2 linked regions of the Pararhizobium sp. A13 genome follow. The main gene of each other region encodes a partner of the protein of the gene in region 2 in a complex. Links are inferred from orthologs where the notes say so. Each region holds a gene or a part of one and is shown on either strand. Other genes may lie near its edges.

What was found.
Region 1: the proteins of dnaG (region 2) and WI754_RS12385 are in contact, whole or in part, in a crystal structure (PDB 2R6A), measured with the Geobacillus stearothermophilus proteins. The link is inferred for Pararhizobium sp. A13 from one-to-one orthologs. Residues at the interface, in WP_049624496.1 of Geobacillus stearothermophilus: Lys456, Leu457, Leu458, Pro459, Ala460, Asn463, Ala464, Leu467, Leu535, Leu536, Ile537, Ala538, Gln544, Glu545, Asp548, Tyr549, His552; in WP_033016901.1 of Geobacillus stearothermophilus: Ser13, Glu15, Ala16, Gln18, Glu91, Leu92, Asp94, Ala95, Val96, Pro97, Thr98, Ala99, Ala100, Asn101, Tyr104, Tyr105, Ile108.

What each region holds. Positions count from the first base shown.
Region 1 is NZ_CP149510.1:2,521,190-2,525,810, forward strand. The notes cover bases 969-3,933. They hold WI754_RS12385 (replicative DNA helicase), read right to left. Parts: upstream 3,219-3,933; coding sequence 1,719-3,218; downstream 969-1,718. Other genes in these bases: WI754_RS12380 (TerC family protein), read right to left, coding at 969-1,574; rplI (50S ribosomal protein L9), read right to left, coding at 3,614-3,933. In the rest of the region: alr (alanine racemase), read right to left, coding at 1-797; more of WI754_RS12380, read right to left, coding at 930-968; more of rplI, read right to left, coding at 3,934-4,189; WI754_RS12395 (DUF2232 domain-containing protein), read right to left, coding at 4,214-4,621. UniProt on the Escherichia coli protein: The main replicative DNA helicase, it participates in initiation and elongation during chromosome replication. Travels ahead of the DNA replisome, separating dsDNA into templates for DNA synthesis.
Region 2 is NZ_CP149510.1:3,956,961-3,960,594, forward strand. What follows is about bases 692-3,634. They hold dnaG (DNA primase), read right to left. Parts: upstream 3,191-3,634; coding sequence 1,193-3,190; downstream 692-1,192. Other genes in these bases: WI754_RS19355 (AAA family ATPase), read right to left, coding at 692-1,152; WI754_RS19365 (hypothetical protein), read left to right, coding at 3,381-3,634. In the rest of the region: WI754_RS19350 (LysE family translocator), read right to left, coding at 1-505; more of WI754_RS19355, read right to left, coding at 637-691. UniProt on the Escherichia coli protein: RNA polymerase that catalyzes the synthesis of short RNA molecules used as primers for DNA polymerase during DNA replication.

The DNA of each region.
Region 1 (4,621 bases), 1.4 Mb from region 2 along the record:
GCGGTTTCGCCTGACCGGACGCTGCGAATCTGGATGATGCGGGCCTGCGCCGTCACCACAGGTTTCATCGGATTCGCTACGCCGTTGACAGCCTCGCCGCCATAGACGGCAATGCCGGGGCGGGTCAGGTCGAAATGGAAATCCGGTCCAAGGTGAACGCCGGCCGAGTTGGCCAGGCTTGATTCGATACCTTCGAAAGCAGCGGTAACTGCCCGGAATGACTCGAGTTGCCGGCGGTTCAGCGGATGGGCCGGGTCGTCGGCGCAGGCGAGGTGGCTCATCACCAGGATGGGCGAAAAGCTTGCCGGGCGGGCCGGGTCGTTTGCCAGCGCCAGAGCCTCGGACGCGTTCAGTCCCAGCCGGTTCATGCCGGTATCCACATGCAGCACGCAAGGGTGATCACCGCGTTCCGACAGTACCGACATGAAGAAGGCCAACTGTTCTTCGGAATTGATGATCGGAACCAGGCTGTTGTCGAAGAAAAGCTGCTCGTTGCCGGGCCACATGCCGGCGAGGATGTAGATGCGCCCGTCCGGCACCAGCGGACGCAGTTCCGCGCCCTCCTCGGCATTGGCGACGAAAAAATCCCGGGCACCGGCGGCGTAGAGCGTTTCCGCGGCCGGCTCGATGCCGATGCCATAGGCATTGGCTTTCAGCACCGCCGCAGCCCGCGCCTTGCCGGACAGTTTGTCCATATTGCGCCAGTTGTCGGCAAGCGCACCGAGATCGATAATCAACCGGTTGGAGGCGGCATCAAATGCGGGAAGGGTGGAGGAGGGATCGTGCGATTGGGCCATGGCAAAAGGGATACAGCCAAGCGTCCCCAACTGCAATTGCAGCGTTCGCGGAAGCAGCAAGTCTGTAGCCGCTTCCCGGCGTATTTTTCACAGCGGCAACCGGCGGTCTTCCCGCCGGCAACCATTCGCCGATTACATGAACGACGAGGTCAGAATCGGCTCCACTTCCATGAAGCCTTCGTAGATCATCTTCAGTGCAACGAAGAGGATGATGGCGAGACCGACATAAGAAATCCAGTGATAGCGGTGCAGCAGCTTGGCGATAAACGATGCGGCGACACCCATCAGCGCGACGGACACCGCAAGGCCAATGATGAGGATGTTGGGGTGTTCGCGCGCGGCACCGGCAACGGCGAGCACGTTGTCGAGCGACATCGAGACGTCGGCAACGACGATCTGAATGGCGGCCTGTTTCAGCGTCTTGCGCGGCGCGCGATTGCCGACCACGCCGTTTTCGTCGATATCCTCACCGGTCAGCGTTTCCAGACCTTGGGCTTCTTCCTTCGCGGTGGTTCTGATTTCACGCCACATCTTCCAGCAGACCCACAGGAGCAGGATGCCACCGACGAGCAGCAGGCCAAGAATTTCGAGCAATTGTGTCGTGAGCAGCGCAAAGGCGATACGCAGCACGGTCGCCGCCGCGATCCCGATCAGGATCGCCTTGCCGCGCTGCTCCTTGGGAAGACCGGCTGCCGCCAGACCGATGACGATGGCGTTGTCGCCTGCGAGCACGAGGTCGATCGCAAGCACCTGCAGCAGCGCGATTAAGGCGTCCATGAAGAGATTTCCCCAGACTAGAGACGTTGGACCACGGCCATTGCAGCCGCGGCTATTCAGCTAATTTTGTTTTCGCTTATCCGGAAGTCCGGCAATTTGCAACGTGGCGAACCCCATTGACCCTCCGGAAGCGGTCTTTTCCAATCAATGCTCGTACTGTGTGAAGGACGGATCGGCGAGGTCGGTGAAGCGGGTGAATTCCGACTGGAAGGCGAGCTTGACGGTGCCGGTCGGCCCGTGACGCTGCTTGGCGATGATCACGTCGGCGGTGCCCTTCACCTTTTCGAACTGCATCTTCCACTCTTCATATTTCGGATCGAACTCGTCGCGCGGCTCCATGTTCTTGACGTAGTATTCCTCGCGGAACACGAAGAGCACGACGTCGGCGTCCTGCTCGATCGAACCAGATTCGCGAAGGTCGGAGAGTTGAGGCCGCTTGTCCTCGCGGCTTTCCACCTGGCGGGAGAGCTGGGAGAGTGCGATGATCGGCACGTTCAGCTCCTTGCCTAGTGCCTTCAGGCCCGTGGTGATCTGGGTGATTTCCTGCACGCGGTTGTCGCTCGATTTGCCGGAGCCGGTCATCAGCTGGATATAGTCCACCACGAGGCAGTCGAGACCGCGCTGACGCTTGAGGCGGCGGGCACGGGCGGAAAGTTGGGCGATCGAAATACCACCGGTCTGGTCGATATAGAGCGGCACCTTCTGCATATGTTGAGAGCATGCCACGAGCTTCTCGAAATCGTGCTCGGAAATATCGCCGCGGCGGATCTTCGAGGAGGAGACTTCCGTCTGCTCGGAAATGATACGCGTTGCCAGCTGCTCAGACGACATTTCGAGCGAATAGAAACCGACGACGCCGCCGTTCTTCGCCTTCATCGAACCGTCGGCCTGCACTTCGCCTTCATAGGACGCAGCGATGTTGTAGGCGATGTTGGTTGCAAGCGAGGTCTTGCCCATGCCCGGACGTCCGGCAAGAACGATCAAGTCGGAGCGCTGCAGGCCGCCCATGCGGGCGTCGAGCGAGTGAATGCCGGTCGAGATGCCTGAGAGCGAACCGTCGCGCTCGAAGGCCTGCCCCGCCATGTCGATCGCCAATGCCACCGCGTCGTTGAACGACTGGAAGCCGCCATCGTAGCGGCCGGTTTCAGCGAGTTCGAACAGGCGGCGTTCGGCATCCTCGATCTGGCTCTGCGGCGGCATGTCGAGCGGCGCGTCATAGGCGATGTTGACCATGTCCTCGCCGATGGTGATCAGTGAGCGGCGCAGTGCCAGATCATAGATCGCCCGGCCGTAATCTTCCGCGTTGATGATCGAGACGGCTTCCGAGGCGAGACGGGCGAGATATTGCGCCACCGTCATGTCGCCGACCTTCTCGTCGGCCTTCAGGAACGTCTTGATGGTGACCGGGTTGGCGGTCTTTCCCATGCGGATGATGTCGCCGGCGACCTCGAAGATCTTGCGGTGCAATGGCTCGTTGAGATGAACCGGCTTCAGGAAGTCCGAGACGCGATAGAAGGCATCGTTGTTGACGAGAATGGCGCCCAGGAGCGCCTGCTCGGCCTCGAGATTGTTCGGCGCTTCGCGATACTGTGCTTCGGCCTGATCCTTGGCAATGGGGACAAGTCTGCGCGCTGCTTCGTTCATGGCGTTCCGTCTCTGTCTCGCGTGGTCTGATGGTTGCGGTACCCGATTTGCGAGCGTTGGGGCCAGGGGTCAAGTGTATCGCTGCAACAGCCGCCGACGCATTTGATCCGGGGGCAAGCCGTCACCGTTGTTCACAGGGTTCCGCTGCTGAACGCGAAAAATCTGTCGATACGGGCATTGGCTATTGACCGGATTTCTGATGCGAATCGCTGTCGTCAGCGGTTATTCTAACCTCGGTTCGAACCGGTCACAGGATTTTTTGGCGGCAACTGTCCGGCTGTCCACCGTTCAGGATGCAACCGCCCATCCTCAGACGCAGAAAGGCCCGCGGACGGGCCGCGGGCCTTTTTGTTCAAAACAGGCGCTGCGATCGGCGCCGCGTGCTTTTAAGAAGCTTATTCTTCTTCGGCTTCGAATTCAGCTTCCGGGTTGAAGAAATCTTCCGGCTTCAACGCGTCTTCGTCAACGCCGTAGATGGCGTCGGCAGAGGTGAGGCTTTCGCCCTTGAGCTGGCGTTCTGCTTCTTCAGCCGAACGGGCAACGTTCATCTGAACCTTGATTTCGACTTCGGCATGCAGGTGCAGGACGACGTCATGCAAGCCGATCGTCTTGATCGGGTTGTTGAGGTCGACCTGGTTGCGGCCGATGTTGAAGCCTTCGGCACCCAGAACTTCAACGATATCGCGAGCAGCGACCGAACCGTAGAGCTGACCGGTTTCGCCAGCCGAGCGGACGACGACGAAGGACTTGCCGTCCAGCTGTTCGGCAACGGTCTGGGCTTCGGACTTGCGCTCGAGGTTGCGGGCTTCCAGCGTCGCGCGCTCGGCTTCGAAACGCTTCTTGTTGGCTTCGTTGGCGCGCAGCGCCTTGCCGAGCGGCAAGAGGTAGTTACGGGCAAAGCCGTCGCGAACCTTGACGGTTTCGCCCATCTGGCCGAGCTTGGCGACGCGTTCGAGAAGAATGACTTGCATGGTGATGTCCTTTCGTTTGTCTGTTCAGAGGTCTTTTGTTTCAGTGTCAGTTGTTTTCCCTGCCGGCGACAGCGCGATGGCGCGCCGCGTGTCCATCAGACCCGACAGGAGAAAGAAGAATGCCGGCACCTGGAAGATCAGAACCGACATGTAGCCGATCCACAAAACGGGCAGCCGCCAGGACTTGCCGCGCGTGCGGAAATGGAAGACGGCGAACCCGGCAAGCAGGAAGCCCGCGCCGAAGGTGCCGCAGATGAGCGCGCCGATGATGGCCGGTGTGCCGCCCATGAAGGCGAGAACCAGGCCGCCGAGGAAGGCGAAGATGGAATAGCGGTGCATGCGCAGCGTCGATGGCATGTCCTCGCGCGGGCGCAGGCCTTTGCCTGAGGTCTGGACGATGCGGCTGGCGATGTAATAGGCCGCAAACAGGAT
Region 2 (3,634 bases):
AACCGAACATGACAAGAAAATCGATAGTGGCGAAGACAAGGGCGAGAACGGCATATTGCGGGATCTGCGATTCGGCCGGCGCGATGAACTGCGGCAGGAACGCCGAGAAGAACAGGTAACCCTTGGGATTGGTGACCGCGACCAGGAAACTTTTGAGGAAGATCGAGCGTGGCGATCCCAAGCTGTTCTCCACCGTGCCGTGCAACGTCTCGTTTAACGAGCCATTCGAGCGCAGCAGCATGATGCCGAGAAAGGCGAGATAACCCGCACCGATCCATTTGACGACTGAGAACCAGAATTCGGAGGTGGCCAGCAGCGCGCCAAGGCCGAGGGCGACGGCACCGATCAGGACGAAATCGGACAGGACAGCGCCAATCATGCCGACCAAGGCGCGACGCACGCCGAAGCGGGAACCGTTGGTCAGCGCCAGAAGCACGGTCGGGCCGGGCGTGGCGATGCCGATGAACGAGACGAGTGCGAAAGCCAGAAAGGTGATTTCAGTCATGATTGCCTCCTCCGGGCCGGCGAATAATCATCGCCGGTTGTTGGCGGGATTTTTGCAATTGCCTGGCATACTGGCAAGGGGGCGGCTGCGGCGCTTTGCCGGTGGGTTTACCAAAGACGGCGGGCACGCATTCAGCCGCGCGAGCCTCGGCCGGCCAGTAGGTCGACAAGATCATCCACCGCCTGCTCCGCGCTGCCGATCGCGGTATCGATCCTGATCGGCGATCGGCTCCAGCTTTCGTAGTGACGGTCCACCACATCTTGCCAGGAAGGCTGCTGCAGGCCTTCGATATCGACTATCCGCGTTTCCACGCGGCGGCGATGCTCAGTCGTGTCGGAGCAGATGATTTCGACTTCCATGATATTGGTCGAAAGCGATTGTCCCACCGAAAGCCAGGCGTCCCGCGTGACGGCCAGCGGATTGACACAGTCGGCGACGACGATCCGGCAAAGACGCAGATTGTCCTCAGCGAGGCGATAGGCGACAATATATCCGGCCGGCCCGACATCCGCCTTGAGCATGCCGGAGGAACGCAAAGCCTGCTCGATCGTATCGACACGCAGATGAATCGCGTTCAATCTTTGCGCCAGCAAGCGCGCGATCGTGGTTTTGCCGGTACCAGGCAGCCCGCCCAGAACGATGAGCATCATTTCCTCCCGCCTGAGCACTGAGTCTCTTGCTGGCAAACTACTTCCCCGCCGGCCCCTTCACCCGTCCCGACAACACGCCGAAACCATCAATAATCGCCTCCTGGTTTTCCAGCCGCGTCACCTCCAGCTGGACCTCCTGCAGGTTGCGCAGGATCTGGCTGACGGTGTCGTCGTCGCCTTCTTCGGTGGCGTAGGCGAGTTCGCTTTCGAGTTCGCGGCGCTGCCAGAGCAGCGCCTTGGTGCGCTTGTGCAGGGACAGCGCCTGGATATAGCCTTCGCGCGCATCCTCGGGCGCGGCAGCGGTGGTCGCGGTCCAGAGGCGGGCGAAGCGGATCTGCTGGTCGAGCGACTTCAGGAGGTCGCCGAAGCCTTCGGCCTCCAACTGCTCGATGAGAATTTCGCGCGACAGACGCGGCCCTTTTGCCGCGGCGGCATTGAGCACGGACGACCAGAAGCGCTGCAAATCGCGATTGTCATAATCGATCGCGGAAATCTCGTCATATTCCTCGAACAGCAGCTGCGGATGGTTGACGATGGTCAGCGCCAGCACGCTTTCTCTGAGTGGCGGTAGAGCCTGATGGCCGCTGACGAGCGACGAGCGGGCCAGCCGGTCGGAGATGCCGCTTCGCTCGGAGGTGCGCCCGCCCTGCTGGCCGCCGCGCCCCTGCCCCCCATTTCGGTTTGCACCGCCTTGGCGCTGGTTGCGGTCGAAATTTCGCTGGCCGCCCTCACGGCGCGAGGCGCCTTGAAAGAACTGGTTGAGCCGGTCGCGGACATCCTGACCGTAGTGGCGGCGGACGTTTTCGTCGGCGATGACGGAGACCACCTGTTTCAACGTCGCTTCGAGCTGGGCACGCTGCTCCGGCGTATCGAAGGAGCCTGCCTGCGCCTCGCGCAGCCAGACCATTTCCGACAGCGAGCGGGCTGAGGCCATGACCTTGTCGAAGGGCGCGCGGCCCTCATGGCGGACGAGATCGTCCGGATCCTTGCCGTCCGGCAGCATGGCGAAGCGCACGGAAAAACCGGGCTTCAGATGCGGCAGCGCCAGATCGACCGCCCGGTTGGCGGCGCGGATGCCGGCGCCGTCGCCGTCAAAGCAGAGGACGGGCTGCTGCGTCAGCTTCCAGAGCAGCGCCATCTGATTTTCGGTGAGTGCTGTGCCGAGCGGTGCGACCGCATTTTCGATGCCGGCCTGATGCAGCGCGATCACGTCCATATAGCCTTCGACCGCGATGATCGTGCCCGCGCCATCAGCGCCGGACATCGCCCGACGCGCACGGGCGAAATTGTAGAGCACATTGCCCTTGTGGAAGAGCTCGGTCTCGTTGGAGTTGAGATACTTGGCCGGCGCGTCCGGCGACATGGCGCGGCCGCCAAACGCGATGACCTTTTCCCGCGACGACAGGATCGGGAACATGATGCGGTCGCGGAAGCGATCGTAGGAGACCGGGATGTCAGGCCCGTGCACGACAAGGCCGCAGGCCTCGATCTGATCCTTCGGCACACCCTTTCCGGCCAGATATTCCTTCAGCGCATTGCGGCTTTCCGGCGCATAGCCGAGCCGGAAGGTCTCGATCGTGCGTCCGGTCAGGCCGCGGTCGCGCAGATAGGCCCTCGCCTTGGCGCCATTGGCGGTCTGCAATTGACCTTCAAAGAATTGCGTCGCCATTTCCATGATGTCCTGCAGGCCGGTGCGCTGGCGGTCGCGCTTCTCGGCCTCGACATCCGGCTGCGGCATGGCGATGCCGGCAAGGTCGGCGATCTGCTGCACGGCTTCGGGAAACGCCATGCCGTCGAGATCGGTCAGGAAGCGGAAATGATCGCCTGACACCCCGCAGCCGAAGCAATGGTAACGGCCCTTGCGGTCCTCGCAGTGAAAGCTCGGGGATTTTTCACCGTGGAAGGGGCAGCAGGCCCAGTAATCACCGCGCGAGGCGTTGGTCTTCTTGCGATCCCAGGTGACGCGCTTGCCGATCACGTCCGATATCGGAACGCGGTCGCGGATCTCGTCGAGGAAGGAGTTGGAAAAACGCATGAATACCTCTGGGCTGGCTTCCCTATAGGCGGCAATCGCGGCGCGCGCCAGCAAGGCTGCGCATCATACCCGCAATTCACAGGTTGACGAGACGTCGAGACCCGCGAGGCGACATACGCCTAGAATAAAAAGTTGCTAGAAAACGTCAGGCAAGACATGAATTGTCAATCTTCCTCCCGGAACCCGCCTGATGACTTTCGCCGCCCGTGACCTTGCTAAAAGCAGCGCCTTTTTTATCGCCATGCGCCTGCTTGCCACCGAACTGACAGCGATGTTCGATGAAAATCCGCGGCTGATGTCGATCTTTGCCTCACATCAGCGCTGGCTGATGGCGCAGCTCGGGATATCGCTGCACTATCGGCGTGATCCCAACGACCCCGCCAAGGGGCTTTATGTCGGACGTTTCGTCGCGGCCGCGGTGGAACACGGCATTGCCAGCCGCAA